DNA from 2 places in the Thauera humireducens genome. Region 1 is predicted to be linked to the other one. Evidence: riboswitches for the same ligand, from Rfam matches in the RefSeq annotation. Region 1 holds a riboswitch; the other holds the start of a gene.
The links. A riboswitch is a leader RNA that binds a small molecule or an ion and turns the genes downstream of it on or off. The one in region 1 is predicted to bind cobalamin.
Positions count from the first base shown of each region.

Region 2: it holds a riboswitch for cobalamin, as region 1 does, so the genes downstream of both, bluB (5,6-dimethylbenzimidazole synthase) here and AC731_RS09720 (GNAT family N-acetyltransferase) in region 1, are expected to answer to the same signal.

Region 1 is NZ_CP014646.1:2,051,829-2,059,751, forward strand. It holds gene AC731_RS09710 (ketopantoate reductase family protein) at 1-880, shown strand, start outside; gene AC731_RS09715 (AI-2E family transporter) at 1,002-2,150, shown strand; cobalamin riboswitch at 2,274-2,477, shown strand; gene AC731_RS09720 (GNAT family N-acetyltransferase) at 2,634-3,191, shown strand; gene AC731_RS09725 (ribonucleoside-diphosphate reductase subunit alpha) at 3,285-6,074, shown strand; gene AC731_RS09730 (ribonucleotide-diphosphate reductase subunit beta) at 6,071-7,243, shown strand; gene AC731_RS09735 (molybdopterin-dependent oxidoreductase) at 7,436-7,923, shown strand, end outside.
Region 2 is NZ_CP014646.1:4,067,600-4,075,522, forward strand. It holds gene rnr (ribonuclease R) at 1-1,455, shown strand, start outside; gene rlmB (23S rRNA (guanosine(2251)-2'-O)-methyltransferase RlmB) at 1,448-2,200, shown strand; cobalamin riboswitch at 2,236-2,429, shown strand; gene bluB (5,6-dimethylbenzimidazole synthase) at 2,477-3,217, shown strand; gene AC731_RS18910 (bifunctional diguanylate cyclase/phosphodiesterase) at 3,273-6,035, opposite strand; gene AC731_RS18915 (SLC13 family permease) at 6,216-7,923, opposite strand, start outside.

The DNA of each region.
Region 1 (7,923 bases):
CCCGGTCGCCATCGTCGGCGCGGGCGCGCTCGGCCTCGCCTTCGCCGCGCGGCTCGCCGCCACGGGCCCGGTGGCGATGATCGCGCGCAATGCGGCGCGCGCGGCCGAACTGGCGCGCGGCGTGCAGATCGGCGGCCAGTTGCGCCGGCTCGACGTCTTCGCCCCGAACGCCCTGCCCACTGCCGACTGGGCGGTGCTGCTGGTGAAGACCGGCGACACCGACGCCGCCGCCCGCCTCGCCAGCGCCCTGCGGCCGCACGGCCTGCTGTCGTTGCAGAACGGACTGATCGAGGCAGAGTTGCGCGAGGCCTGTCCCGCGCTGGCGGCCGGCCAAGGTGTGACGACCGAAGGCGCCTACCGCGATGCCACCGGCATCCATCCCTCGGGCGCCGGCGAGACCCTGCTGCCGCCCGGCTTCGAGGACCTCGCGGCGCTGTTCGTGCGCGCCGGTTTCGTCGCCCGCGTCGATCCGGACATCGCCCGTGCCCGGCTCGCCAAGCTGCTGGTGAACCTCGCCATCAACCCGCTGGCAGCGCTGTTTCGCGTGCCCAACGGCGCCCTGCTCGAACCGCCGCACCGCGTGCTGCTCGACACCCTGGTACGCGAGGCGCTGCCGGTGCTGCGCGCCAACGGCCTCGATCTGGACGAAGGGGCGGCGCTCTCACGCGTGCACGGCGTCGCCCGTGCCACCGCCGCCAACCGCGCCAGCATGCTGCAGGATGTGCTGGCCAACCGCCGCACCGAGATCGACGCCATCACCGGCGCCCTGCTCGGCATGGCCGAAACGGGTGGCTTCGAGGTGCCGACGCATCGGGCCGTACATACCCTGGTGCGCGCGGTCGAGCACGCCGCGACGGGAACCCCATCCGATCGAGGGTGATGCCGTGGCAGACCGCCGGGATTCGCAGTCGCACGCGGCCGGCCCGTCACGCGATCGCGTCGGGCAATGGCCGCCCCCTACGGTATAGTCGGGCACATCGGCGATCCGTCCAGCCCTGCCCATGCCCCCAGTCCTGCAAGCCCCCCTCATCGTCCGCACCCTGCTGCTGCTGATCCTTGCCGCGGGGGCGTATTTCCTCAGCGGTTTCCTCGTGCCGGTACTGGCCGCGCTGGTCATCGGCTTCGCCAGTTGGCCGCTGTACCGCCGGGGCGTCGTGCTGTGCGGCGGGAAGACGGCGCTGGCCGCGAGCCTGGCCCTGATCGTCGTCATCTGCGCGCTGATCGTGCCGCTGACGGTCGCCCTGCACTACGCGCTGCAGGAAGCCGGCAACTTCATTGCCTGGCTGCTCGAAGCCAACCGGACCGGCGCGCCGGTCCCGGACTGGATCCGGGCCCTGCCGATGGTCGGCAACCGGCTCGCAGAGTACTGGCTCCTGCACCTCGGCGAGCCCCAGGCGCTCGGGCACTGGGTGGAGATCATCAGCGGCGAGCACCTGGGCAACATCTACCGCGCGCTGCTGAGCGCCACCGGTGATCTCGCACGGCTGGCCCTGACCACGCTGTTCATGCTCATCACCCTGTTCTTCGTCTACAAGGACGGCAGCCGGATCGCGGCACAGCTCGACGTCGTCGGCGAGCGCATCCTGCCGACGCGCTGGCAACGCTTCTCGCGCGTGGTGCCGGCCACCGTCAGCGCCACCGTCACCGGCATGGGCCTGATCGCACTCGGCGAAGGGGTGGTGCTGGGCGTGGCCTACTGGATCGCCGGCGTGCCCTCGCCCGTGCTGCTCGGCGTGGCCACCGGTTTCATGGCGCTGATCCCCGGCGGCGCGCCGCTGTCCTTCACGCTGGTGTCGCTGTACCTGGTCGGCTCGGGCGACCTTGTCGCCGGGCTGGGGCTGTTCGCCTGGGGGTCGATCGAGCTCTTCATCGTGGACAAGACCCTCCGCCCGCGCCTGGTCGGCGGCCCGGTGAAGCTGCCGTTCCTGCCCACCTTCTTCGGCCTGGTCGGCGGCGTGCAGACCATGGGACTGGTCGGCCTGTTCGTCGGCCCGGTGCTGATGGCGCTGCTGGTGGCGATCTGGCGCGAATGGCTGCTCGGCATCGAGGAGCCCGCACCGGCGGGCACCGAGACGGCCCCGGCGGACGCCACCACGGACGCCGTCGCGCGCCCATCCCCCGCCACACGGTCGTACACGACGATCGACTGAGCGCGGGAGCGGACGCCATCGCAGCAGGCCGACACGCAACCCCTAGTAGTCAACCGGGTCGCCAAGCACTACCCACAGTATCACTGCTCACACGCCAAGCTTGACACACGGCACCCGCCGGCCCTAATGTCTGCCCGTCACGGCTGCCCGGTTCCGACCGGGCAAGGGAATCCGGTGACGCATCGCAAGGTGCGGAATCCGGAGCTGCCCCCGCAACTGTAATCGGTGAGTCTTGCGCTTTTCCATGCCACTGGACGAATGTCCGGGAAGGCCGGCGCAGGACGACGACCCGAGAGCCAGGAGACCTGCCGCGACGCTTCCCTTAACAGCTCGGGGCGGGGTGTCCCTGACAAGAGGCATGGCTCAGACCATTTCACTTGCACGCTTTCCTGATGGCACGGCAGCACCGCATGGCATGGCCATGCGCGTGACGCATCACGCCCGTCCGTCGGAGATCCGCCCCGCCCGCTCCGGATCTCCGCCATGCCCGCACCTGCCCGCCCCGCCCCGGCGCTGACGCCAGCTCCGCACGTACCGTCGATCACGGCCCCGCGCCCGATGCTGCGCTTCGGCGCCGCCGACATGCCGCGCATCCTCGAGCACCTGCATGCGCTGGATGCCGACGACCGGCTGCTGCGCTTCAGCCACGGCATCCGCGACGAGGGCATCGCCGCCTACGTCGCCAGCCTCGATTTCGCACGCGACCACGTGCATGGCCTGTGCACCGCGCAGGGCGACATCGTCGCCCTCGCCCATGTCGCAGTGCGCGATGGCGAGGTCGACTTCGGCCTCAGCGTCATCGCAGCCTACCGTCAGCGCGGGCTGGGACGCGCGCTGTTCGGCCACGTCATCGCGCTGGCCCGCCTGCACGACGCGGTCCGCATCGTGTGCCACAGCGTCAGCCCGGCGGTGCTGCACATGGCAGCCGCCAGCGGCTTCCGCCGTCCCGGCGGCTGCCACACCGCCCCGCTGACGCTGGAACTGCGGGCCGCGTCCCGCTGCGCCGACGACGCCCCCGCAAGCAGCCGGGCAGTCGCCTGACGCTGCCCTTGCCTCCCAAACCCCGCTCATTCGAATTCACCCAGACGAGGACATCCCGTGGACCGACTTCCGACCGAAGCGCTTGATAGCGCCATGCAACTTGCCGCATTCCAGATCATCCGCCGCAATGGCGCCGTCGTCGCCTTCGATCCGAACAAGATCGCCGTCGCCATGACCAAGGCCTTCCTCGCCGTCGAGGGCCGCCAGGGCGCGGCGTCCTCACGCGTACGCGACATCGTGGCCCGCCTCACCGATACCGTGGTCGGCGCCCTCACCCGCCGCCTGCCCGACGGCGGCATGCTGCACATCGAGGACATCCAGGACCAGGTCGAGCTGGCGCTGATGCGCTCGGGCGAGCACGACGTCGCGCGCGCCTACGTGCTCTACCGCGAACGCCGCGCTGCCGAACGCGCGGCGCAGAAGGACGCCGAAGCGCAGGCGGGCGGCGCCGGCCCCGTGCTGCACATCGTCGATGGCGAAGCGCGCCGCCCGCTCGACCGCGCCGCCCTGCTCGCCGTGTGCCGCGAGGCCTGCGCGGGGCTGGACGGTGTGTCCGCCGACACCGTGCTCGAACACGCACTGCACAACCTCTACGACGGCGTGCCGATTGCCGCCGTGCGCCAGGCGCTGGTGCTGGCCGCACGCACGCTGATCGAGCGCGAGCCGGACTACGGCCGTGTCGCCGCCCGCCTGCTGCTGTCGGCGATCCGCGTCGAAGTGCTCGGGCACGAGGCCTCGCAGGCCGACATGGCCGACCCCGACCAGGGTTATGCCGCCTGCCTGCCCGCCCTCATCCGCCGTGGCATCGAGGCGGAGCTGCTCGATCCCCGGCTGGCCGACTTCGACCTCGCCCGCCTGGCGGCGGCGATCCGGCCCGAGCGCGACCTGCAGTTCGACTACCTCGGCCTGCAGACGCTGTACGACCGCTACTTCCTGCATGTCGACGACCGCCGCATCGAGCTGCCGCAGACCTTCTTCATGCGGGTGGCGATGGGCCTGGCGATCAACGAGATCGACCGCGAGGCACAGGCCATCGCGTTCTACGAGCTGCTGTCGAGCTTCGACTTCATGAGCAGCACGCCGACGCTGTTCAACAGCGGCACCCGCCATTCGCAGCTGTCGTCCTGCTACCTGACGACGGTGGCCGACAGCCTCGAGGACATCTACCAGTCGATCAAGGAAAACGCCCTGCTGCAGAAGTTTGCCGGCGGTCTGGGCAACGACTGGACGCCGGTGCGTGCGCTCGGCAGCCGCATCAAGGGCACCAATGGCCAGAGCCAGGGCGTGATCCCCTTCCTCAAGGTGGTCAACGACACCGCGGTGGCGGTGAACCAGGGCGGCAAGCGCAAGGGCGCGGTGTGCGCCTATCTCGAAACCTGGCACCTCGACATCGAGGACTTCCTCGAACTGCGCAAGAACACCGGCGACGAGCGCCGCCGCACGCACGACATGAACACCGCGAACTGGATCCCCGACCTGTTCATGAAACGCGTGCTGGAGAACGCCGAATGGACCCTGTTCTCGCCGGTCGACGTGCCCGACCTGCACGAGCGCTACGGCCAGGACTTCGAGGCGTCCTACCGCGCGTATGAGGAAAAGGCCGAGCGCGGCGAGATCCGCCTCTTCAAGCGCCTGCCCGCCCTCCAGCTGTGGCGCAAGATGCTGACCATGCTGTTCGAGACCGGGCATCCGTGGATCACCTTCAAGGACGCCTGCAACCTGCGCTCGCCGCAGCAGCACGTGGGCGTGGTGCATGGCTCCAACCTGTGCACCGAGATCACGCTCAACACCTCGGCCGACGAGACCGCGGTGTGCAACCTCGGCTCGGTGAACCTGCCCGCCCATCTGGTGCGCAACGGGGCCGGGCGCTGGACGCTCGACCACGACAAGCTGCAGCGCACCGTGCGCGTCGCGATGCGCCTGCTCGACAACGTCATCGACCTCAACTACTACGCCACGCCCAAGGCGCGCGCCGCCAACCTGCGCCACCGCCCGGTAGGCCTGGGCATCATGGGCTTTGCCGACGCCTTGCACATGATGGGCCTGGCCTACGCATCGGACGCCGCTATCGAGTTCGCCGACCGTTCGATGGAAGCCGTGTGCCACGCCGCCTACTGGGCCTCGACCGAGCTGGCCGAGGCGCGCGGGCCGTATTCCAGCTTCCGCGGCAGCCTGTGGGACCGGGGCATCCTGCCGCAGGACAGCCTCGCGCTGCTGGCCGAGGGCCGTGGCCGCAGCAGCGCCGGCGGCGGCGCCCTGCTCGAAGTCGACCGCTCGTCCGCGCTCGACTGGGGCCCGCTGCGCGAACGCATCGCCCGCCATGGCATGCGCAACTCGAACTGCGTCGCCATCGCGCCGACCGCGACGATCTCCAACATCGTCGGCGTGTCCGCCTCGATCGAGCCGGACTACCAGAACCTGTACGTCAAATCCAACCTGTCGGGCGAGTTCACCGTGGTCAACGCGCATCTCGTGCGCGAGCTGAAGGCGCTCGGCCTGTGGGACGAAGTGATGGTGGCCGACCTCAAGTACTTCGACGGCTCGCTCGCCCCGATCGAGCGCATTCCCGCCGAACTCAAGGCGCGTTACGCGACCGCCTTCGAGATCGAGCCGCACTGGCTGGTTGAAGCCGCCTCGCGCCGGCAGAAGTGGATCGATCAGGCGCAGTCGCTGAATCTCTACGTCGCCGCCGCGTCGGGCCGCAAGCTCGACGAACTCTACCGTCTGGCCTGGCTGCGCGGGCTCAAGACCACCTACTACCTGCGCACGCTGGGCGCCACCGCCATGGAGAAGACCGGCACCACCACGCCGTCCGCCGCCAGCGCCGAACCGGTGCCCAAGACCTGCTCCATTCTCGACCCCGACTGCGAGGCCTGCCAATGACCACCTTCTTCGACGACTGGGACACGCCGGTTCGCCCCCAGCCAGCCACCTCTCCAGCCAACACGCCCCTCGCCCGCGAGACAGACTCCCCGGCTTCCACGGTGACGCCCACGACATCCCGCCCCGACGCGACCCTGTCCGCCACCGATGCCCGGCCGGGCGCGCTGGCGCCGGTGCGCGCGGCCGACAAGCGCATCGTCAACGGCCAGGGTGACATCAACCAGCTCGCGCCCTTCAAGTACCCCTGGGCGTGGGAGTTCTTCCTCAACGCCAACAAGAACCACTGGACGCCGCTGGAAATCTCCATGGCGCAGGACGTTCACGACTACCACCATCGCCTGACGCCGGCCGAGCGCCATGTGTTCGAGAACGTGCTGTCCTATCTGACCACCTCGGATATCCTCGCCATGCGCAACATCGGCCTGGCGGTGATGGAAAAGATGACCGCGCCCGAACTGCAGATCTACCAGGCCCGCCAGGTGTATGAGGAAGCCCTGCACACCTGGACCTACCAGCACTGCATCGAAAGCCTGGGCCTGGACCAGCAGGAGATCTACAACCGCTACCGCGTCGTGCCCGAGATCCACGGCAAGATCGCGCTCGCCAACCGCCGGCTCGAGCGCGTGATGCGGGCCGACTTCAACCTCACCGACCGCGACAACCTGCACGAATTCGCGCTCTCCTACCTCTTCTTCGCGGCCATCTTCGAGGGCTGCTGGTTCTACAACGGCTTCACCCCTATCTTCGCGCTGCAGCGGCGCGGGCTGATGAAGGGCACGGCCGAGCAGCTGCAATACATCATGCGCGACGAGGTGCTGCACTGCGCCTTCGGCATCCGCACCGTGCGCACGCTCATCGCCGAGGAAAACCTGCAGCTCGATCCCGCGGCGCTCGCCCGCCTGTGGGAGGAAGCCGAGGCCGTCGAAGCCGCCTACGCCGGCTATCTGCTGCGCGAGCCCATCCTCGGCTACTCGGCCGCGCAGCACATGGGCCAGTTCCGCTACATCGCCAACCGCCGCGCCCGCCAGCTCGGGCTGGCCGAGCCCTTCCCCGGTGCGGAGAACGTGCTGCCGTGGCTGGACGAGCAGGCCAACCTGCGCAAGGAGAAGAACTTCTTCGAGACGCGGGTCACGGAGTACCAGACCGGCGGCGCACTGAGCTGGGAGTGAGTCGCTGCCGGGTAGCAGACGCGGGCATCGGGCCGCGCTGCACCCGGCGCCCGGCGGTTTCGTTAATCCCATTCACACACCCGCAGCCTGCATTAGCAATTCTCCGGCCGCCGTTAACCCGTGCGGCGGAAGATCACGCTCAACAGGACCGCCGACCTTCGTCGGACGGGAGCGTGATCAAGGAGAAGCATCATGTCGTTCAGCCGCCGCGCCTTTCTGAAGTCCACCGCCGCCTTCGCCGTCGCCAGTGGCGGGCTCAAGCTGTTCGGGGTCAACGAGGTGTTCGGCGCGGACACCGTGCTGATCCCCCACGCCTCGCACTACGGCCCGTTCAAGGCGGTGGTGAAGAACGGGGTCCTGGTCGGCGTGCAACCGCTGAAGCACTTCGACCCGATGCCCACGCAGATGCTGCTCGAAGGGGTGCTGAGCCGCACCTACCACCCGACCCGGGTGCAGTATCCGATGGTGCGCCGTTCCTACCTCGCCAACCCGCGCGGCGACATCAAGGGGCACCTGCGCGGCAAGGAACCCTTCGTGCGCGTGTCGTGGGAAGACGCGCTCGCGCTGGTCGCCGACGCCAGCCTGCGCACGATCGAGCAGCACGGCAATGACGCGGTGTTCAGCTCATCATACGGCGGCTGGTCGCACGCCGGCGTGCTGCGTCCGCAGGTCCTGCAGGG
Region 2 (7,923 bases), 2.0 Mb from region 1:
GCCGCCAACGTGTGTGCGTCCGACTTTCTCGCCAGCCGCGAGCACCCGGCGCTGTACCGCGTGCACGACAGCCCCTCCGAGGACAAGCTCGCCAAGCTGCGCGAGTTTCTCAAGGAGTTCGGCCTCGGCCTGGGCGGTGGTGACGAGCCGCGCGCGGGCGACTTCGCCAAGCTGCTCGAGCAGGTCAAGGATCGTCCCGACGCCCAGCTGCTGCAGACCGTGATGCTGCGTTCTCTCAAGCAGGCGATGTACAGCCCGGACAACGTCGGCCACTTCGGCCTCGCCTACGAGTCCTACACCCACTTCACCTCGCCGATCCGGCGCTATCCCGACCTGCTGATCCACCGCGGCATCAAGGCCGCGCTGGCGGGCGAGCAGTACCGCCCCGGCGACTGGGAGCAGATCGGCCTGCACTGCTCGATGACCGAGCGCCGCGCCGACGACGCCACGCGCGACGTGGTCGCCTTCCTGAAGTGCTACTTCATGCAGGACCGCGTCGGCGAGATCTTCACCGGCAGCGTGTCGGCGGTCGTGTCCTTCGGCCTCTTCGTCGCCCTCGACGACATCTTCATTGAGGGCCTGCTCCACATCTCCGATCTGGGCAGCGACTACTTCCACTACGACGAGACCCGCCACGCCCTGCTGGGCGAGCGCACGGGCAAGCAGTTCCGCCTGTCGGATCGGGTCAAGGTGCAGCTGGTGCGGGTCGACATGGCCACCAACAAGATCGACTTCCGCCTGATCGAAGGTCCGCTGGCGGTCGAGAAGCCTGTCGCCGTGGTGGAGGAGACGCCGGCTCCCGCGCCTCGGCGTGCGCGCAGAACGACAAGGACGGCTGCCGACAAGGCCGCGGTGGAGACCGTCGTCGTGGCAGCACCGGCCGCGGCGTCCGCCGTGGAGGTCGCCAAGCCGGCAAGGAAGGCGCGGGCGAAGCCTGCCGCCGCGCCGGCCGAAGAAGTGATTGAACCGGCCGCCATCGCGGCAAAGCCGGCGCGCAAGCCCCGGGTCAAGGCGCAGTCCGTGCCGGAAACGCCCCCCACGCCGGTGACACCGGCGCGTAAGTCGCGCGTCAAGGCCGCAACGGCGCTTTCCGCGCAGAAGGCGCCGCAAGCGAGCGTGCTCGACGATATCTGGCAGAAGGCGGCCGACCAGGAGGCAGCGGCGCAGAAACTCGCGGCAGAGGAGGCGGCCAGCGCGCGGGCCGGCAAGAAGCGCAAGGCGGCGGACAAGGCGGAGGGCAAGCCTGCGAAGAAGGCAAAGGCACCCGCCGCCAAGGCCAAGTCCAAAGTCAAGGCGGGCGCCAAGGTGAAGCCTGCAGCCAAGCCGGCGAAGAAATCCGCTGCGAAGGCGGTGAAGGCGTCCGCGACCGCTGCCGAGCCGGTAGAATCGCGCGCCTCCAAACCGGCCGCACGTTCTGGCGGCAAGACCTCGACCAAGGGAACCCGCCGTGGCTAAAGCCCCAGAAACTGTCTCCACCCGCCTCATCTACGGCTTCCATGCCGTTTCCGCCAAGCTACGCCACGCGCCGGATTCGGTGCTGGAAATCTTCCTGTCCGGCGATCGCAAGGACGCCCGAGTGCGCAAGTTCGTTGCCCAGGCCGAGGCCGCGGGCGCACGCATCACGTCCAGCGAAGGCGACAAGCTCGACGCGCTGGTCGGCACGCGGCGCCACCAGGGTGTGGTGGCCAAGGTCGACGCCACGCGGCGCGACATCAAGCTCGCCGACGTGCTCGACAGCCTCGAAGAGAATGCGCTGATCCTGGTGCTCGACGGCGTGCAGGACCCGCACAACCTCGGCGCCTGCCTGCGCGTGGCCGACGCCGCCGGTGCGCATGCGGTGGTGGCGCCGAAGGATCGCGCGGTGGGCCTCAACGCCACGGCGGTCAAGGTCGCCAGCGGTGCGGCCGACACCGTGCCCTACATCACCGTCACCAACCTGGCCCGCGCACTGCGCGAGATGCAGGATGCCGGCGTGTGGGTGGTCGGTGCCGCCGGCGAGGCCGAGAAGTCTCTGTACGAGATCGACCAGAAGGTGCCCGTGGCCTGGGTGCTGGGTGCCGAAGGCGACGGCTTGCGCCGCCTGACGCGCGAGACCTGCGACGAACTCGCCCGCATCCCGATGCACGGCAGTGTCGAGAGCCTGAACGTGTCGGTCGCCAGCGGCATCTGCCTGTTCGAGGCGCGTCGCCAGCGCGGCTGAACGGTTCCGGCGAGCCCCGTCTTTGGGGTAACCTCTCGCCCTTCGAGCTTCGGGGTGCCCGCGCCAGTCGCGGGAGAATCGGGAAAGCGGTGCAACTCCGCTGCGCGCCCAGCGCCGTGATGGGGATTGTCCGGGCATGGTTTGCCCAGCCACTGGTCCGCAAGGATCGGGAAGGCGCCCGGACGAGATGATCCACAGCCGGAAGACCGGCCCCGAAGCGTATCAAGCAGCCGCCTGGTCGGCGGTTGTCCACTGCTCTACGACAAGGGGAATTTCATGAGCAGTCCTTCGCAGGCCGTCCAGACCGATCCGCAGTTCAGTGCCGAGGAGCGCGCCGCCGTCTATCGGGCCATCCACACCCGGCGCGACGTGCGCGGCCAGTTCCTGCCCGACCCGATCCCGGACGAGGTGCTCGCGCGCGTGCTGACGGCCGCCCACCATGCACCGTCGGTCGGCTTCATGCAGCCGTGGGACTTCGTGCTGGTGCGCTCGCGCGAAGTGCGGCAGAAGATCCAAGCCGACTTCCGCGCCGCCCATGCCGAGGCTGAGCTGATGTTCGAGGAAGGCAAGCGCGACACCTATCGCAAGCTCAAGCTCGAGGGCATCCTCGAGGCGCCGGTCAACCTGTGCATCACCTGCGACCGCAGCCGCAACGGCCCGGTGGTGATCGGCCGCACCCACATCGGCGCGATGGACGTCTACAGCGCGGTGTGCGCGGTGCAGAACCTGTGGCTTGCCGCCCGCGCGGAGGGCCTGGGCGTGGGCTGGGTCAGCATCCTGCATCAGCAGACCCTGCGCGAGGCGCTCGGCATTCCGCAGGACATCGTGCCGATCGCCTATCTGTGCATCGGCTACGTCAGCCATTTCTATGACAAGCCCGAGCTGGAGTCGGCGGGCTGGCTCAAGCGCATGCCGCTGACCGAACTGCTGCACTTCGACGGCTGGCAGGGCAGGGCGGACGAGGCGGGCGAGCGGCTGGTCGACGAGATCGGGCGGGTGTGGCCGATCCTGAAGTAGGGGTTTCGACCGCGGCGGCCGTGCTCGACGCCTTGCCCTGGCAGCGGCTCAAGATTCAGTCGGATAGGGTGGCGAGGAAGTCGCCCCAGGCCTCGATCGGCAAGGGCCTGCCGAACAGGTAGCCCTGATAGAACTCGCAGCCGTGCAGCCGCAGGAACTCGCGTTGCGTCGGCGTCTCGACACCTTCGGCGATCGTCTCGAGGCCGAGTGCGTGGCTCATCGACAGGATGGCCAGCACGATGGTCTCGCTGCCTTCGTCCTCCGTCATGTCGCGGATGAAGGACTGGTCGATCTTGAGCTGGGCGAAGGGCAGGCGCTTGAGGTAGGACAGCGAGGAGTAGCCGGTGCCGAAATCGTCGAGTGCGAACTGGATGCCGAGCGTGCGCAACTGGTTCATGCGCGCCACGGTTTCGTCGAGATCCCCCAGGATCACGCTTTCGGTCAGCTCGAGCTTGAGCCGGCTCGGGTCGATGCCCGCGCCTTCGACCGTACGGCGCACCATGGCGAAGAAGTCCGCCTGGTGGAACTGCCGCGCGCTCACGTTGACCGCGATCGAAAGCTGGCGGGTTGCCGGCGCCTGTTGCCACTGCGCGATCTGTGCGCAGGCGGTGCTCAGCACCCACTGGCCGATCTGTACGATCAGGCCCGTGTCTTCGGCCAGCGGAATGAACTCGGCCGGCGAGATCATCTTGCCGTCGGTGCCTGGCCAGCGGATCAGCGCCTCGGCACCGGCGAGCCGGCCGTGGCGGTCGACCTGGGGTTGATAGACGAGGCGGAAGCTGCCGGCCTGCAGGGCTTCGCGCAGGCCGATTTCCATGCGTGCGTGGGCATCGACGACCGCCTGCATTTCCGGATTGAAGAAGCGGATGGCGTTGCGTCCTTCTTCCTTTGCCCGGTAGAGCGCGACTTCGGCCTGCTTGAGCAGCATCTCGGGTGCGACCGCCTTGCCGCGGAACAGGCTCACGCCGATGCTCAGGGTAGCGTAGTGAGGCTCGTCGCCGTTCTCGCCGAGTGCGTAGGGCGCATCGAGTTCGGCGTGCAGCTTCCGCGCGATGAGCTCCGCGCGCGCGATGGCGTCGTCCTGATTGTCGCCGATGTTCTCGATGACGATGGCGAAGTCGTCGTCGCCATGGCGGGCGACGGTGTCGTCCTCGCGCATGGCGGCGCGCAGGCGGTTGCCGAGTTCCTTCAGCAACTGGTCGCCGCTGGCATGGCCGCGCGAGTCGTTGAGTTGCTGGAAGCGGTCGACGTCGAGCAGCATCAGCATGCCCCAGGCTTCGCTGCGACCACTGCCGCGGATCGCCTGCTGCAGGCGGTCGCGCAGCAGGGCGCGGTTGGGGAGCCCGGTCAGCGCGTCGTAGTAGGCCAGCCGGTGCAGCAGCGCCTCGGACTGCTTGCGCTGGGTGATGTCTTCCTTGACCGCGACGTAGTGCGTGATGGTGCCGTCGGGCTGCTTGATCGGCGCGATCGTGGCCAGTTCGAGGTAGCTCGCGCCATCCTTGCGCGTGTTGTGGAACTCGCCGCGCCAGACCTCGCCCCGCAACAGCGTGGCCCACAACTCTTCATAGGTCTCGCGTGGCGTGAGGCCGGCATTGAGGATGCGCGGATTGCGGCCGATCGCTTCCTCGCGCGAGAAGCCGGTGATGCGGCAGAAGGCCTCGTTGACGTATTCGATGCGGGCGTTGGTACCGGTGATGACGATGCACTCCGGGCTCTGTTCGATCGCCATGGACAGCTGCCGCAGCTCGGCGTCGCGCCGTTCGATCTCGGTCGCCATGCGATCGATGCCGGCCGTCACCTCGTCCAGTTCGCGCACCGAGGTGCCCGTACCGATGCGCGTGCCGAGGCTACCGGCAGCGATGCGTGCGACCGCGTCGCGCACGCGGACGGCCCACACCTCGATCAGCTGGTAGATGTAGAGCCGCGCGAGCAGCGCAGACAGGATCGTCACCGCCGCCAGCAGGGCGAGGTGGAGCTGGAAGCGGCGGTCGACGGCGTCGAGTGACTGCTCGAGCGGGGCGCCGATCGTCATCAGGCCGCTGTCGGGCGCAAAGCCGGGTGCCGCGACACCGTACAGGCGCCGCATGCCGTCGAATCCGGGCAATTCGACAATCCCATTGCCTTCGGTCTGCGCCCGACGCAGCACGGCGAGCTGTTCGGGCGGGAGCACATGGTCGCGCCAGCGATCCGCATCAGGCTGGTGGGACAGGATCTTGCCTTCCATGCTGATCAGGCTGGCTTCCCAGCCCGGAGGCAGCTTGAAGTCGTCGATTAGCCGATCCACCCAGTCGAGCGAGATCGAGGCGAACAGCACGCCGCGCACCTCGCCCTGTGGTCCGTGCAGCGGGTAGCCGAACGCCATGCCCGGCTTGCCGGAGATGCGGCCGACGATGAATTCGCCGTAGGTGATGCCTCCGCCCCGCATGCCTGCCTGGAACCAGGCGCGATGGGCGACATTGATCGCCTCGCCCGTCGATTGTGCGCTGCAGAACAGGCTGCCGTCAGGCAGGGCTGCGCCGATGTTGGTGAAGTCGTCGCGCGATATCAGCAGGCGCTGGGCGATCTTGTCGCAACTCGTGCCGTCGAGCGACTGCAGGTCGTTCGACCGCGCCATGATCCGCAGCACGAACTCAACCATCTGATGGGCGCCGAGCGCTTCGCGCCGGGCGGCGGCGAGGCGCTGCTCGATCTCCGCATGTGCGCGCTCGACAGCCTGCGTGCGCCGTTCCTGGTAGTCGACTAGCACGAACAGGAAGAGCGGCAGCACGGCGAGACCGATGGTCAGCCAGAGTCGCAGGTGCAGCGAATTACGCGTCATCTCGTCCTTGGCATGGTTGGGTGGTCGGGGGCTGATTCAGGCACGGGGCGTCGCCAGCCCGCAATGTGCCCCAATTTGGGCAATCTGTCCCGTACGACGCTGGGGTGCTTGCCTAGTGCGTCACACTTCGCATCTTGCACCAAGGCGGTGGCTTTCGGCGGCGTCGTGTCTCTGCGATCGTCATAACGGCCATGCCCACAGCAGCATCGGCACCCCGACCGCCACCACTACGATCTCCAATGGCAGGCCCAGCTTCCAGTAGTCACCGAAGCCGAAACCGCCCGGGCCGAGGATCAGGGTGTTGTTCTGGTGGCCGATCGGCGTCAGGAAGGCGCACGATGCGCCGATGGCCACCGCCATCAGGAAGGCGTCGGCATTGACGCCCAGCGCGGAGGCGGTACCGATGGCGATCGGGCACATCACGGCGGCCGTGGCGGCGTTGTTCATCAGGTCGGACAGGCACATGGTGACGACGAGGATCAGGAGCAGGCCAGCGACGGCGTGGCCCTGCGCCACATTGTCCATCAGCAGGCGGGCGATCAGGTCGGCGGTGCCGGTCGCTTCCATTGCGCCCGCGACCGGGATCATGCTCGCTAGCAGCACGACGATGGGCCAGTCGATTGCGTCGTAGACCGCACGTGGCGGCACCGTGCTCAGGACCATCGAGGCGAGCACGCCGAGGGCGAACGCCACTGCCGCCGGCAGCACGTCGAAGGCGGCGACGACGATTGCCAGCACCATGATCGACACGGCTTCCCACGCCTTGCGCCGGTCGGGGATGTAGAGCTCGCGCGCGGCGAGCGGCACGCAGCCCTTGTCGGCAGCGAATTCCGCGATCGATTCGGGTGGTCCCTGCAACAGCAGCAGGTCGCCGGGCTGGATGGCGATCCTGCGCAGCCGCTTCATCGAGCGCCGTCCCTCGCGCGAGAGCGCCAGCAGATTGATGCCGTAGCGGGTGCGCAGCATGATGTCGGTGGCCGAACGCCCGGCGAGCGGCGAGCCGGGCAGTGCCGCAAGTTCCATCAGCACGATCTCGCCCGACTTCGCGGCGGGCGCCTTGTCTTCGTCCTCCTCCCTCTCGTCACCGGGCTTCGTTGCTGCCTGCGGGCCGGATTGCGTGCCCGCTTCAGGCCCGTCGGTCTTCTCCGGCTTGACGGCCTCCTCCAGCTTCAGGCCCAGGATGGACAGCACGTCCGGCAGCGAGTCGGCCTCGGCCTCGATCATCAGGATGTCGCCGGCGTGGACCATGCGTCCCGGATTGGCCGCGATGAGGCGGACTTCCTTGTGCACCACGCCGACGATCTGTGCGTCGACATCGGCGAGCGCCTCCTCGATCTCGCGCAGCCTCAAGCCGGCGGCCTTGCTGTCCTCGGGGACACGCACCTCGGTGATGTAGGCCCCCGATTCGAAGCCCTCGATGCCCGCCTGCTTGCGCGCCGGCACGAGCCGCCAGCCCACGAGCGCGACGAGCAGGATGCCGGCCAGGGCCACGGCGAGCCCGACCGGGGTGAAGTCGAACATGGCGAAGCCGCCCTGTCCGGCGGCGGCGCGGAAGCCCGACACGATGAGGTTGGGCGGGGTGCCGATCAGGGTCGTCATGCCGCCGAGGATGGTGCCGAAGGCCAGCGGCATCAGGATCTGCCCGGGCGCGAGCCCGAGCCGGTCGGACAGGTGGATTGCCACCGGCATCAGCAGGGCCATGGCGCCGACGTTGTTCATGACGCTCGACAGCAGCGCACCGAGGCCCATCAGCGCGGCGAGGCTGAGCGTGCGACCGGCCTTTGCCGGCAGGATGGCGCGCGCCAGCGCATCCACCGCGCCGGAAGTCTGCAGGCCGCGGCTCAGGACCAGCACGCAGGCGACGGTGATGACGGCGGGGTGCCCGAAG